Thioclava sp. GXIMD2076: one gene and its partner. Each later gene encodes a partner of the first gene's protein in a complex. Links are inferred from orthologs where the notes say so. Each region holds a gene or a part of one and is shown on either strand. Other genes may lie near its edges. The genes, in order: dnaN and WDB91_RS08430.

Region 1 (6,257 bases):
GCCGGGCGAGATCAAGGAACTGGAAGAACGGATCAAATCGCGCCTGCAATGCGGGCTGGTGGTGGATCTCCATCCCACCGATTACGAGCTGCGCCTTGGCATCCTGCAGACCAAGACCGAAAATTACCGGATGCAATATCCGGGCCTGATGATTGCCGATGGCGTGCTGGAATTCCTCGCCCATCGTATCTCGACCAACGTGCGTGTGCTTGAGGGCGCGCTGACGCGTCTGTTCGCCTTCGCCTCGCTGGTCGGCCGCGAGATTACGCTCGATCTGGCACAGGAATGTCTGACCGATATCTTGCGCACCTCGGACCGCAAGGTCACCATCGAGGAGATCCAGCGCAAGGTTGCCGAGCATTACAATGTCCGTCTTGCGGATATGATCGGCCCCAAGCGCGTGCGCACCATCGCGCGTCCGCGTCAGGTGGCGATGTATCTGTCCAAACAGCTCACCACCCGCTCGCTTCCCGATATCGGGCGCCGCTTCGGTGGCCGCGATCACACCACCATCATGCATGGTATCCGCAAGATCGAGGAGTTGAAGGGCGATGACCGCCAGCTGGCCGAGGATATCGATCTGCTGCGCCGCCTTCTGGAAAACTGATTTCCGGGAAAACCAAGCGAAATCTGTGTGAAAGCGGGCTGGTCCCTTGACCTGCCCGCCTTTGCGTTAGATTGTCGCGAAAATTCTTGTGTCCGGTGTCTTAGATGGTAACGTCACGGTCCGGACAGCCGTGAGGGATTGAAATGAAGATCAGCATCGAACGCGCAGAGCTGTTGAAAGCCGTCGCGCAAGCACAATCGGTTGTCGAACGTCGCAACACGATCCCGATTCTGGCCAATGTGCTGATCGAGGCCGAAGGCAGCACGATCTCCTTCCGCGCCACCGATCTCGATATCGAAGTGGTCGACCGTGCGCCCGCGCAGGTCGAGAAGGCCGGTGCCACCACTGTCTCCGCCGTGATGCTGCACGAGATCGTGCGCAAGCTGCCCGACGGGGCGCTCGTCACACTGATGGATGATCCTGCCTCGGGCCGTCTGGTGATCGAGGCGGGCCGCTCGAGCTTTACGCTGGCGACCTTGCCGCGCGAGGATTTCCCCGTGATGGCCAGCTCGGATTACACCGCGAATTTCTCGGCCAAGGCGGGCGAGCTGAAACGTCTCTTCGAGAAATCGCGCTTTGCGATCTCGACCGAGGAGACCCGCTACTACCTGAACGGCGTCTATCTGCATGTGGCCACCGCCGAAGATGGCCAGATGCTGCGCGCCGTGGCGACCGATGGTCACCGTCTGGCCCGTATCGATGCCCCCCTGCCCCAAGGCGCCGAGGGCATGCCTGGCGTGATCGTGCCGCGCAAGACCGTGGGCGAGCTGCGCAAGCTTCTGGATGATGACGAAACGCTGATCGAGGTCTCGGTTTCGGAGACCAAGGTCCGGTTTGCCACCCCGCGTATCACCCTGACCTCCAAGGTTATCGACGGCACTTTCCCCGATTACACACGCGTGATCCCGATGGGCAATACGCGCCGTCTCGAAGTAGATGCAAACGAGTTCGCCAAGGCTGTGGACCGTGTGGCCACCGTCTCGTCTGAACGTTCGCGCGCCGTCAAGCTGACGCTGGACGCCGACAAGCTGGTGCTCTCGGTCAACGCACCCGATGCTGGTGCCGCCGAGGAGGAGCTGGTTGTGGCCTATGCCGACGAGCGTCTGGAAATCGGCTTCAACGCCAAATACCTGCTGGAAATCGCCAATCAGGTCGATCGCGAGAATGCGGTCTTCATGTTCAACACCTCGGGCGACCCGACCCTGATGCGCGAAGGTGGCGACACCTCGGCGGTCTATGTCGTCATGCCGATGCGTGTCTAAGATCAGCCTCTTACGGGAAGTAACGCGATGCTATCGGAACTGAGCCTCTATCAGTTCCGGTCGCATCGCCGTGCCGTTTTGGCGCCGGATACGCGCCCTGTTGCGATCTTCGGGGCCAATGGTGCGGGCAAGACCAATATCCTCGAGGCGATCTCGCTTTTATCGCCTGGTCGGGGGTTGCGCCGCGCGCAGGCCCCCGACCTGATGCGCCGTGCTGAAAATGTCGGCTGGAAGATCCGCGCCCGACTGTCCGGCCACGAGGTGCAGACCGAGGCCGCACCCGCCCAGCCCCGTCAGGTGCGGGTGGATGAAAAACTTGTGCCGCAGACCGCTTTGGGGCGGCTGGTGCGCATTCAGTGGCTGGTGCCCGCGATGGACCGGCTCTGGATCGAGGCCCCCGAAGGGCGGCGACGTTTTCTGGACCGGATCACTCTTTCCTTCTTCCCCGATCATGCCGAGGCCAGTCTGGCTTACGAAAAGGCCATGCGCGAGCGGAACAGACTTTTGAAGGACGGCGCGGGCGATCCGCATTGGTATCAGGTGCTGGAGGCGCGGATGAGCGAGGCCGCAACCGAGATCCGTGGCGCACGCGCTGCCGCTCTTACGCGGATCGCACAGGCGCAAACGGCGGCCCAGACCGCATTTCCGGCGGCCGATCTGTCGGTTACCGGCGATGACACCGCAGATCTCGCCCTGTTCTGGGCCGAGACGCGCCGTCGCGATATGGCCGCCGGACGCACACTGGAAGGGCCGCATCGGGCCGATCTGACGGCGATCTACAGTGCCAAGGCGATGCCCGCCGATCAGGTCTCGACCGGAGAGCAGAAGGCGCTTCTGCTGTCTTTGGTGCTGGCCAATGCGCGCGCGATCGAGGGGGCGCCCGCCATCGTCCTGCTCGACGAGGTCTCGGCCCATCTTGACCCGAACCGCCGCGCAGCCCTTTATGACGAGATCTGCGCCCTCGACGCACAGGTCTTCATGACGGGCACGGAACGCGCTTTGTTCGACGCGTTGGGCGCGCGCGGACATTATCTTCAGGTCTCGGAAGAGGCCGCGACCTCGGTTCTGGAGGAAGTCGAATGAGCTATCCCGTGCAGCGCATCACCCTGATCACGCTAGGTGTGACCGATCTCGCCGCCTCCTGCGCCTTCTACGCGCAGCTGGGCTGGGAGCCTGCGGCGCAGCAGGACGGCGTGGCTTTCTACCAGATGCACGGACAGGGTCTGGCGCTTTTCGGGCGCGATGATCTGGCCAAGGATCAAGGCCGTGCGGGCGCGACCCTTGGCACGGGCGCCATGACACTGGCGCAGAATTTCGACACCGAGCCAGAGGTGGACGCAGCCTTTGCCGCAGCCCTCGCGGCAGGTGCCACGCCGCTCAAACGTCCCGAAAAGGTCTTCTGGGGCGGATATTCCGGCTATTGGTCCGATCCCGACGGCCATGTCTGGGAGGTCGCAATGAATCCGTTCTTGCCGCTGGCCGCAGATGGCAGCCTGACGCTGCCCCCGACCGAGTAGCCCTGCCATGACGATTACGCTGCATCAGGCCCTGTTCTATTCGGGCGCGCTTCTCGTGATCTTCCTGACCCCCGGACCGGTCTGGCTCGCGATGCTCGCACGCACCGTCTCCGGCGGCTTTGCCGCAGCGTGGCCGCTGGCCGTGGGCGTGGCGCTTGGCGATGCGTTCTGGTCCGTGCTGGCTCTTGTCGGCATGAGCTGGGTTGTAGAGCATGTCGCGGGCTTCCTGACGGTCCTGCGCTGGGTGGCTGCGGCGATGTTCGCCTTTATGGGCGCGATGCTGATCCGCCATGCCAAGGCGGGGATCTCGCAAAACAGCAAACTGACCCGGCCCGGACGCTGGGCGGGGTTTGTTGTGGGGGTCGTGGCAATCCTCGGTAACCCCAAGGCGATCCTGTTCTATATGGGCGTCGTGCCGGGCTTCTTCGCGCTCGACACGATCACCCCGGCCGATATCGCGGTGATTGCCCTGCTCTCGGCGCTCTGCCCGATGATCGGAAACCTGATCCTTGCCGCCTTTGTCGGCCGCGTTCGCAGACTGATTTCCAGCCCCGCGGCCATGACCCGCATGAACCGCATCGCAGGCAGCCTCATGCTTGCCGTAGCGGTATTGATCGCCCTTATTTGACAGGCCGCCCGTATCGCCAAGAAAGCCCCGAATTCTGTGGCTAAGGCGTGACATGGCGGCCCAAAACCCCTATAAATCGGGGACGTAAAAAAGGACGAGCAGGCATGACCGAAGAACACGTCAAGAAATCCGAATATGGTGCCGATTCCATCAAGGTTTTGAAGGGGTTGGAAGCTGTACGGAAACGCCCCGGCATGTATATCGGGGATACGGATGACGGGTCGGGCCTGCATCACATGGTCTATGAGGTCGTCGATAACGGCATCGACGAGGCGCTGGCCAATTATGCCGACTATGTCCATGTAAAAATTCACGCCGATAGCTCGGTATCGGTGCGCGATAACGGGCGCGGAATTCCGGTCGATATGCATGCCGAGGAAGGCGTCTCGGCGGCAGAGGTCATCATGACCCAGCTGCATGCGGGCGGGAAGTTCAACAATACCGATACCGATGGCAATGCCTACAAGGTCTCGGGCGGTCTGCACGGTGTGGGCGTTTCAGTGGTGAACGCGCTCTCGGACTGGCTCGAGCTGACCGTCTGGCGCAACGACAAGATCTACAAAGCCCGCTTCGAGAAGGGCGAATGCGTCGAGCATGTGCATGTCGTGGGCGACGAGGTCGGTGGACGTGGCACCGAGGTCCGCTTCCTTGCGTCCAACAAGGAAACCGACCCCGAGGGCACCTTCTCGAATCTCAACTACAGTTTCGAGACGCTGGAAAAGCGCCTGCGCGAGCTGGCCTTCCTGAACTCGGGCGTGCGTATCATCATCGAGGATGAACGCCCCGCGGAGCCGCTGAAGACCGAGCTGCATTACGATGGTGGCGTGCGCGAATTCGTCAAATATCTCGACCGTTCCAAGACGCCCGTGATGGAGAGCCCCGTCTATATGCTGGGCGAGGTCAACGGGATCGGCGTCGAGGTGGCACTGTGGTGGAATGACAGCTATCACGAGACCGTGCTGCCCTTCACCAACAACATCCCCCAGCGCGATGGCGGCACCCATATGGCGGGCTTCCGTGGCGCGCTGACCCGCACGATCAACAATTACGCGCAATCCTCGGGGATCGCGAAGAAAGAAAAGGTCAACTTTACCGGCGACGATGCCCGCGAAGGCCTGACCTGCGTGCTGTCGGTCAAAGTGCCGGACCCGAAATTCTCCAGCCAGACCAAAGACAAGCTGGTCTCCTCCGAGGTGCGCCCCGCGGTGGAAAACCTCGTGAACGAGAAGCTTGGCGAATGGTTCGAGGAGCATCCCGCCGAAGCCCGTCAGATCGTCGGCAAGATTGTCGAGGCGGCGCTGGCCCGCGAGGCCGCGCGCAAGGCCCGCGAGCTGACCCGTCGGAAAACGGCGATGGATGTGGCCTCGCTTCCGGGCAAGCTGGCGGATTGTCAGGAAAAGGATCCGGCCTTCTCCGAAGTCTTCCTCGTCGAGGGGGATTCGGCAGGTGGCTCGGCCAAACAGGGGCGCGCACGACAAAATCAGGCCGTCCTGCCGCTGCGCGGCAAGATCCTCAATGTCGAGCGCGCGCGGTTCGACCGGATGCTGTCCTCCGACCAGATCGGCACGCTGATCACCGCGCTCGGCACCGGTATCGGTCGCGACGAGTTCAATATCGACAAGCTACGCTACCACAAGATCATCATCATGACCGATGCGGACGTGGACGGCGCCCATATCCGCACCCTTCTGCTGACATTCTTCTTCCGCCAGATGCCGGAGCTGATCGAACGTGGCTATCTCTATATCGCGCAGCCGCCGCTCTATAAGGTCTCGCGCGGCAAGTCCGAGGTTTACCTCAAGGACCAGAATGCCCTGGAAGATTACCTGATCGCCCAAGGGGTTGAGGGCGCTGTCCTGAAACTCGGCACGGGCGAGGAGATCGTCGGCAACGACCTGCAGCGCGTGGTCGAGGAGGCCCGCGTCATCAAGCGGATCCTAGGTACCTTCCCGACCCATTATCCGCGCCATATTCTGGAGCAGGCCGCCATCGCGGGCGCGATGGTTCCGGGCGTTCTGGACAATGATGCGCAAGGCACCGCCGATGCCGTGGCCGCCCGCCTGGATCTTGTCGCACTCGAATACGAGCGTGGCTGGCAGGGTCGCCAGACGCAGGATCACGGCCTGCGCCTGACCCGTATCCTGCGCGGGGTCGAGGAAGTACGGACGCTGGATGGTCAGGTCATGCGCGCGGGCGAAAGCCGCCGTCTGGGCACGCATACCAAGGCACTACAGGATATCTAC
Region 2 (8,641 bases), 1.0 Mb from region 1 along the record:
CCGCGGCACGGTGATCGGCGTGACCAATATCGCCAATGACATCACGGAGGACAAGCAGAAGACGATGGATGCCGAAGGGCAGATCGCCGCGCTTGGCCGCTCGCAGGCGGTGATCGAATTCACCCCCGAGGGCAAGATCCTGACCGCCAACGCCCTCTTCCTCGAGGCGCTCGGCTATTCCCTGCCCGAGATCAAGGGCCAGCATCACCGTATTTTTGTGGCCGAGGCCGAACGCGCCAGCAGCGCCTACACGCTCTTCTGGCAGAAGCTGGCCGAGGGCACCTTCCAGCAGGCCGAATACCGGCGCATCCGCAAGGATGGCCGCGATATCTGGATCCAGGCCAGCTACAACCCGATCCTCGACGAGGCCGGTAACGTGGTAAAGGTGGTGAAATTCGCCACCGACATCACCCTGCGCAAGGCCGCCATCGCGGATTTCCAGCAGGTGGTGACGGCGTTGAACCAGGGGGATCTGACTCGGCGTATCACGGTGGAGGTGCCGCGCGACCTCGAAGGGCTGCGCGACGATATGAACAGCTCGCTCGACCAGATCGCGACGCTGATCGGCGGCATCGTGGACAGCGCGAACTCCCTGCGCGCCGAGACCGGAAATCTGGCGGAGGCAGGCACCAAGCTGGGCCAGCGCACCGAGGCACAGGCGGCCTCGCTCGAGGAATCGGCGGCTGCCATCAACCAGCTGGCAGCCTCGGTCAAAAGCTCGGCCGACGGGGCGAAAGCGGCCGAACAATCGGTCGGCGGGGCGCGGGTGCGTGCCGAGAACGGGCGCCAGATCGTGGAAGACACAATCGTTGCGATGAATGCCATCGCCCAGAGTTCGCAGGCGATCTCGCGCATCACCTCGGTGATCGAGGATATCGCTTTCCAGACCAATCTTCTAGCGCTCAATGCCGGTGTGGAGGCCGCGCGGGCGGGCGAGACAGGACGCGGATTTGCCGTGGTGGCCTCGGAAGTGCGGGCATTGGCGCAGCGCTCCTCGGATGCGGCACAGGAAATCGCCGATCTGATCTCGACCTCCGAGCGCCATGTGAATTCCGGTGTGTCACTGGTCAACCAGTCGGGGCAGTCGCTGCAGGAAATCCAGGATGTCGTGATCTCCCTCGATCAGGTGGTGCGCGACATCGCAAACTCTGCCGTCGAGCAATCGACCGGCCTGCACGAGATCCAGACGGCGGTGAACCAGCTCGATCAGGTGACCCAGCAGAACGCGGCCATGTTCGAGGAAGCTTCGGCCACCACGGCCGCGCTGCAGACGCTGGCCGAGACGCTCGCAAGCGAGAGCGCCAAATTCACGCTCGAGGCAGAGCACGCCGCCTGCGCGATGCCGCAGCGTCTGGCGGGCTGACCCCCGCCTCCGTCGCCCGAATACAGACAAGGGAAAATGCCCGAAAACGGGGGCGCGGACCATAGCGGGTCCGCGCCCTCACGTTTTTCTGAGGCATCGCCAGCAATCTGCCGCCAATCGCATGTGCCGAGGTGCTTTCCTTGAACGGAATTGACCGTTACACTCACGTCAAACGATCCGTCCGAAAGAGACGGGCAACCGAGGCATAATAATCACGACCCCGCAGGGCGTGCATGTTCGGGCAGACGGGATCTCCTTGTCTTGCCTTGCGAATGGGAAGGGCAGAATGCACAGACGACTATCTCCGGTGATCATCATGTTCGGCGCGGGTCTCTCGCTTGCGGCCTGCCAGACCACGGGTCTGCCCTTCGGCAAGAAGGACCCCGATGAGGGCGCGGTCACCGAGCAGACCTCGGCCCGTCTGGTCGAGCGCGATGTCGAAGCGCCCCAGGTCTTTTCCGTTACCGAAGACGGCCTCTGGGATGGCCGCCCCTCGCTGGGCGGTGTCTGGGTCGCGCATCCGAGCGTGAAAGATCCCGAGCGGGTCATCATCCGTAACACCGCCAACGGAAAATTCGTGATCGGCGCGCTCTTCCGCCGCGAACGCGAGAATCCGGGCCCCAAGCTTCAGGTCTCCTCGGATGCGGCCGATGCGCTGGGAATGCTGGCAGGCGCCCCTGCCAAACTCTCGGTCGTGGCCCTGCGCCGTCAGGAAGCGGCACCCGAGGGCGCCGAACCTGCCCCCGAGGCAGAGGTCGTGGCCGCCTCCGACGCGATGGCGCCCGAGAAGATCGCCACCGGTGCCCTGCCTGCCGCGGCGCCCGCAGCAAAGGCACCCGCGCAGGCATCTGCGGCCGCAACAGCGGAGCCCAAGAAACCCGCAGCGAAACCCGCTCCCAAGGCTCCGGCCCCTGCCCTGCAGCCCTCTGCGGCCAAACCCACCGGCCTGTTGGTCCAGATCGGGATCTTCTCGGTAAAAGCCAATGCCGAGCAGGTCACCCAGACCCTGTCCAAATCCGGTGTGGTTGCGCAGACCATCGAGGAAAACTGGCAAGACAAGAAATTCTGGCGAGTGGTGGCGGGCCCTGCTGCCTCGCAATCCGACCGCAACACGTTGCTGACGAAAATCAAGGGGCTGGGCTTCAAAGACGCCTTTGCCGTCTCGAAATAAGGAAGAAAGATGAAACGTCTCGCCCACCGGATCGCGGCCCTGTGCCTGACCATCGCTGCGGCTGTGCCGTTTGCGGCCCACAAGGCCCATGCGTTTGACACCTCAGCCTCGGCGGCTTGGGTCTATGATGTCACCACCAAGACGGTGCTGATGTCGAAAAATGCGGATATCCCTCTGCCGCCCGCCTCCATGTCGAAGCTGATGACGCTGGATCTGCTGTTCGAGGCGCTGCGCGACGGGCGGGTGACGATGGATACCACCTTCAGCGTCTCGGCCCATGCGCAATCGATGGGCGGCTCGACGATGTTCCTCAACACGATGGACCGCCCGACCGTGGGCGAGCTGATCCACGGGATTATCATCAACTCGGGCAATGATGCCTGCGTGGTGGTGGCCGAGGGGCTCGCCGGATCCGAACGCGCCTTTGCCGAGCAGATGACCGAGCGTGCCCATCAGCTGGGTATGAAGAACTCGATGTTTGCCAATGCCTCGGGCTGGCCCGATCCGGGACAGCGCATGTCCACCCATGATCTGGGCATTCTGGCGACGCGCATCATCACCGAATTCCCCGAATATTATAAGTTCTTCGGCATGACGAACTTCAACTACAAGGACCGCGCTCCGGCCAATGCCGAGAACCGCAACCCGCTTCTGGATATCAAGGCCGCCGACTGGACGGCGGATGGCATGAAGACTGGCCATACGCAGGAAGCGGGCTACGGGCTGGTGGGCTCGGCCCATATGGGCGACCGCCGGATCGTCTTCGTGCTGGCGGGCATGGATTCCGAAGCCGCCCGCCGTCAGGAGGCGGAGGCGGTTGCCAACTGGGCCTTTCGCCAGTTCGTTATGAAAAAGGTCGTCACCAGCGGCACGCAGATTGCATCGGCCCCCGTCTGGCTGGGCTCGAAATCGCAGGTGTCCATGGTGCCCGCCGAGGATCTCGATCTGCTGGTCCCCGCCACCTCGCAAGACACTATTACCGCCGTGGCCAATTATACCGGTCCGCTCGATGCACCGATTGCCAAGGGCGACAAGCTGGGTGATCTGGTCATCACCATCCCCGGCATCGACAAGCCCAAGACCGTCGATCTGGTCGCGGGCGAAGATATTGCCGAGGGGGGTTTCATGATCCGCGTAAAAACGGCATTGTCGCGGCTGACCGCAAAGGCCCTAGAGGCCGCAAACAGCTAAGGGATTCTGATGTTCATCAGTTTCGAGGGTATCGACGGGTCGGGCAAATCGACCCAGGCCCGACTTCTGGCAGAGGCTCTTCGCAAGGAGGGCCTCGATGTCGTTCTGACGCGCGAGCCGGGCGGCTCGACGGGGGCAGAAGAGATCCGCGCCCTCGTGCTGCAGGGCGAGCCTGACCGCTGGTCGGCCCATACCGAATTGCTGTTATTCACCGCAGCGCGTCGCGACCACATGGAGCGTGTGATCACCCCCGCCCTCGAGGCCGGAAAAGTGGTGATCTGCGACCGTTTCGCCGATAGCACCCGCATGTATCAGGGCCTCTCGCGCGGTGATATCCGTGGCCTTGTGGACCGGCTGCATGACATGATGATCGGGCGCGAACCCGACCTGACCTTCCTCATCGATATCGACCCCGCCGTCGGACTGGCGCGCGCCAAGGGACGGCAGGGCATCGAGGAACGCTTCGAGGATTTCGGGCTCGATCTGCAAAAGAAAATGCGCGCGGGGTTCATCGACCTCTCGCATGACTATCCCGACCGGTTCCGCACGATCAATGGCGGGCGCGACCCCGAACTGGTGGCCGCCGACGTGCTACGTTACACCCGCGAGATGGCCGCCGAGCTGCAGAAAGGCGCCTGATGGCTCCGCGTTCCGCCAAGACCGAACCGGGCCTGCCCGATCCCTCCTGCATCGACGGGGCGCCCCATCCACGTGTGGCCGAGAGCGTGTTCGGGCAAACCCGCGCCGAGGCCGAGTTTCTGGAAGCCTTCCGCGCAGGGCGTCTGCATCACGGCTGGCTGCTGACCGGCCCCCGCGGCATCGGCAAGGCGTCTTTCGCATGGCGGATCGCCAAATTCCTGATGTCGCAGCCCGCGCCCGGCGGCATGTTCGCCCCCGAGCCGCCGCAAACGCTGGACACCGATCCCGACCATCCCGTGGTGCGGCGGATCATGGCGGGCTCGGAACCCGGTGTATTCGAGCTGAAGCGTGGCCCCAATGCCACCGGCTCGGCGCTCAGCCAGGATATCCGCGTGGACCGTGTGCGCGAGATGCGCAGTTTCCTGCATCTGTCGGCCAGCGATGGCGGACCGCGCGTGGTGATCGTCGATTGCGCCGACGAGATGAACACGCAGGCCGCCAATGCGCTCCTGAAGCTTCTGGAAGAGCCGCCCGAGCGGGTGACCTTCCTCATGGTCTCCCACCAGCCTGCGGGGCTTTTGCCCACTATCCGCTCGCGCTGCCGCGAGCTACGGCTCCATGCGCTCGAGCCCGAGGCCATGGCGCAGGCGCTGGGTCAGGCAGAGGCGATGGATCCCGATGTGGATATGATGGCACTGTCGGCGCTATCGGCAGGCTCCGTGGGTGAGGCGATCCGGTTGATAAACCTGGGCGGCCTCGAGACCTATGCCCAGATCGTGGATCTCATGGCCACCCTGCCCCGCCTCGACCGGCCCAAGGCGCTGGCACTGGCCGAGAGCTTTGCGGGCAAACAGAATGCCGAGCGGTTCGAGCTGGCGCTGGGGCTTGTGGATCTGTTCATGGCACGGCTGGCCCGCGCCGGTGTTATGGGGCCCCCTCATCCCGAAGGGGCGGCGGGCGAGGCCAAGCTGATGGCGCGACTATCGCCCGATCCGCTGGCAGCGATGAAATGGGCAGCACTGCACCAAGAACTTGGCACCCGTGCACGCCATGGGCGGGCGGTGAACCTTGACCCTGCCGCGCTGGTGGTCGATATGGTTCTTAAATTGACAGCGGCGGCCGCCTAAGCCGTCCGGAAAGAGAGGCAAAGTGGCCCGCGAGACCGATATTCCGCAAATTACCGACAGCCACTGCCATCTGGATTTCGACAGTTTCGACGAGGATCGCGATCAGGTCATTGCCCGCGCGATCGAGGCAGGCGTCAGCCGGATGGTCACCATCTGCACAAGGCTGAAAAACGAACCCCAAGTCCGCGCGATTGCCGAGACCTATGATCAGGTGTTCTACGCCGCAGGCACCCATCCGATGAGCGCGGCCGAAGAGCCGATGGCCTCGGTCGAGGAGCTGGTGGCACTGGCCCGGCACCCGAAATTCGTCGGGCTTGGCGAGAGCGGGCTCGATTACCATTATTCGGCCGATAGCGCCGAGGTGCAGAAGACTAGCCTGCGGATCCATATCGAGGCCGCGCAGGAGACCCAGCTGCCGCTCATCATCCATGCCCGCAATGCCGATGAGGATATGGCGAAGATCCTTGGCGAGGGCATGGCGCGGAAAACCTATCCTTGCGTGCTGCATTGTTTCTCCTCGGGGCCGGATCTGGCCAAGGCCGCGCTGGAGATGGGGATCTATCTGTCGATGTCGGGGATCGCGACCTTCCCCAAATCGCAAGAGATCCGCGATATTTTCGCCTCGGCCCCCGTGGACCGCATTCTGGTGGAAACCGACAGCCCCTATCTTGCGCCCAAGCCCCATCGCGGCAAGCGCAACGAACCCGCCTATACCGCCCATACCGCGCGTGTGGGCGCCGAGATCTTCGGCATGGATTATGCCGATTTCGCGGCCCAGACACAGACAAACTTCGACACGCTCTTTGCCAAGGCCGCGGCTTGGGGGCAGAAATGACCCTGCGCTTCACCATCCTTGGCTGTGGATCTTCAGGCGGCGTGCCGCGGCTGGGCGGACATTGGGGCGAGTGCGACCCCGCAAACCCCAAGAACACCCGTCGCCGCTGTTCCATGCTGGTCGAGCGCGTGGGCGAAAACGGCACGACCCGTGTGCTGATCGATACCGGCCCCGATATGCGCGCGCAGCTTCTGGATGCGGGCGTGGGCGAACTGGATGCGGTGATCTATACCCATTCGCATGCCGATCATATCCACGGGCTCGATGACCTGCGCCAGATCGTGTTCAATATGGGCCAGCGCCTGCCGGTCTGGGCCGATGCCGAGACCGCGGGGCGGCTGGTGAAGGCATTCGATTATGCTTTTGTCCAGCCCGAGGACAGCAATTACAAACCGATCTGCGAGCTGAACGAGATCACCGGCCCCTTCATTATCGAGGGTGCGGGCGGGCAGATTCCGCTGACGCCCTTCGAGGTAGATCACGGCAATATCAAGGCCTTAGGCTTCCGCATTGGCGGGCCGCAAGGTGGGCTTGCCTATCTCCCCGATGTCTCGGAGATTCCGCCTGTGGCATGGCCCTTCCTGCAGGATCTCGATATCTGGGTGCTGGACGGGCTGCGCCGCAAACCGCATCCGACCCATGCGCATCTGGCGCTGGCGCTTGAATGGATGGAACGTGCAGGCAACCGTCACGGGGTGATCACCAATATGCATATCGACCTCGATTACGACGCGGTCATGCAAGAGACCCCCGATCATGTCGTGCCTGCCTATGACGGCATGGTTCTGGAGATCCCTAGCTGATGAGCGCATTGATCGATGTCATCCTGCCGGTCTTCCTGATTGTGGGCCTTGGCTATCTGGCCGCCTGGAAAAAGCTGTTCTCGGACAGCGCCGTCGACGGGCTGATGCGGTTCGCGCAGAATTTCGCGGTGCCGGTGCTTCTGGCGCGGTCCATCGCCAAGCTGGATCTGGGCGCAAGCTTCGACTGGCGGCTGATGGTCAGTTTCTATGTGGGCGCGCTTCTCTCCTTCGGGCTGGGTATCCTCGGTTCGCGGATGATGGGACGCCGTCCCGACGAAGCGATTGCCATCGGCTTCTGCTGCCTGTTTTCCAACTCGCTGCTGCTCGGCATCCCGATCACCGAACGCGCCTATGGCGCCGATGCGCTGGCGGGCAATTTCGCGATCATCTCGATCCATTCCCCCTTCCTCTATACGGTGGGCATCCTGGCGATGGAGGCCACGCGCTCGGCGGGCACCGGCACCAGCCTTGCCCGGGTGGGGATCAATGCCCTCAAAGGTGTGATCCGCACGCCTCTGGTCATCGGCATCCTGTGCGGCCTGCTGATCAAGCTCGGCCAGTATGTCACCGGTCATGCACTACCGCATCCGATCTGGGAAGCCATGAATATGATGGCGGGCGCGGCTATTCCGGCGGCACTGTTCGGGCTGGGCGGCGTTCTGGTGCGCTACAAGCCCGAAGGAGACAGCCGCGCCATCGCGATGGTCTGCATCCTGTCGCTGATCGTGCATCCCGGCATCGCCTATCTGCTGGCGCGTTTCGGCTTCGGCCTGAATGTGGACCAGCTACGCTCGGTCGCGATGACGGCGGCCATGGCGCCGGGGGTCAATGCCTATCTCTTCGCCAATATCTATGGCGTGGGCAAACGGGTCTCGGCCTCGGCGGTGCTGGTGGGCACGGCACTCTCGACGCTGACCATCTGGTCATGGATCTCCTTCCTGCCATGATCTGCGGGCCCGTCGGCCAGACAGTCAGGCGGGCCGGCCACTGGACCCGTCGGGCACCGTGACGATGATCACGCCCTTCTCGGTCGCCACCACGGTATGCTCGTATTGCACGGTGGGGGCCGAGGGCTCGGCATAGAGCGTCCAGCCATCCTCGCCCGCATCGGCCCATTCTCCCCCCATCGACAGGAAGGGCTCGACCGTCAGCACCAGCCCTTTCTCGATAATCCGCTTCTCGCGTTTTTCGGTCCAGGTCGGGATTTCCTCGGGATATTCATGCAGCGAGGCGCCGACCCCGTGGCTTGCCAGATTGCGGATCAGCGTATAGCCGCGCGGTTTGGCAAAGCGCTCGATCGCCATGCCGATCCCGCCCAAAGGCTTACCGGCGGCCACCTCCCTCACCCCGATCTGCATCGCCTTCTTCCCGTCGCGGCAGAGCTGCTCGAGCATGGGGCGCATCTGCCCCACGCCAAAACTCGCGCCGTTATCGGCAAAGAATCCGTCTTTCGAGGCCGAGACATCGATATTGAGCAGATCGCCTTCGCGGATGATCCGATTACCCGGAATA

What was found.
Region 2: the proteins of dnaN (region 1) and WDB91_RS08430 are in contact, whole or in part, in a cryo-EM structure (PDB 8GIZ), measured with the Escherichia coli proteins. The link is inferred for Thioclava sp. GXIMD2076 from one-to-one orthologs.

The regions. Positions count from the first base shown.
Region 1 is NZ_CP149932.1:674,551-680,807, forward strand. Bases 1-2,809 are described here. They hold dnaN (DNA polymerase III subunit beta), read left to right. Parts: upstream 1-750; coding sequence 751-1,869; downstream 1,870-2,809. Other genes in these bases: dnaA (chromosomal replication initiator protein DnaA), read left to right, coding at 1-607; recF (DNA replication/repair protein RecF), read left to right, coding at 1,897-2,809. Outside these bases: more of recF, read left to right, coding at 2,810-2,952; WDB91_RS03335 (VOC family protein), read left to right, coding at 2,949-3,386; WDB91_RS03340 (LysE family translocator), read left to right, coding at 3,394-4,014; gyrB (DNA topoisomerase (ATP-hydrolyzing) subunit B), read left to right, coding at 4,119-6,257. UniProt on the Escherichia coli protein: Confers DNA tethering and processivity to DNA polymerases and other proteins. Acts as a clamp, forming a ring around DNA (a reaction catalyzed by the clamp-loading complex) which diffuses in an ATP-independent manner freely and bidirectionally along dsDNA.
Region 2 is NZ_CP149932.1:1,695,247-1,703,887, reverse strand. Bases 3,494-6,427 are described here. They hold WDB91_RS08430 (DNA polymerase III subunit delta'), read left to right. Parts: upstream 3,494-4,363; coding sequence 4,364-5,491; downstream 5,492-6,427. Other genes in these bases: WDB91_RS08420 (MBL fold metallo-hydrolase), read left to right, coding at 6,323-6,427; WDB91_RS08425 (TatD family hydrolase), read left to right, coding at 5,514-6,326; tmk (dTMP kinase), read left to right, coding at 3,735-4,364; WDB91_RS08440 (D-alanyl-D-alanine carboxypeptidase family protein), read left to right, coding at 3,494-3,725. Also shown: WDB91_RS08450 (PAS domain-containing methyl-accepting chemotaxis protein), read left to right, coding at 1-1,363; WDB91_RS08445 (SPOR domain-containing protein), read left to right, coding at 1,650-2,534; more of WDB91_RS08440, read left to right, coding at 2,544-3,493; more of WDB91_RS08420, read left to right, coding at 6,428-7,129; WDB91_RS08415 (AEC family transporter), read left to right, coding at 7,129-8,076; map (type I methionyl aminopeptidase), read right to left, coding at 8,101-8,641. UniProt on the Escherichia coli protein: Part of the beta sliding clamp loading complex, which hydrolyzes ATP to load the beta clamp onto primed DNA to form the DNA replication pre-initiation complex.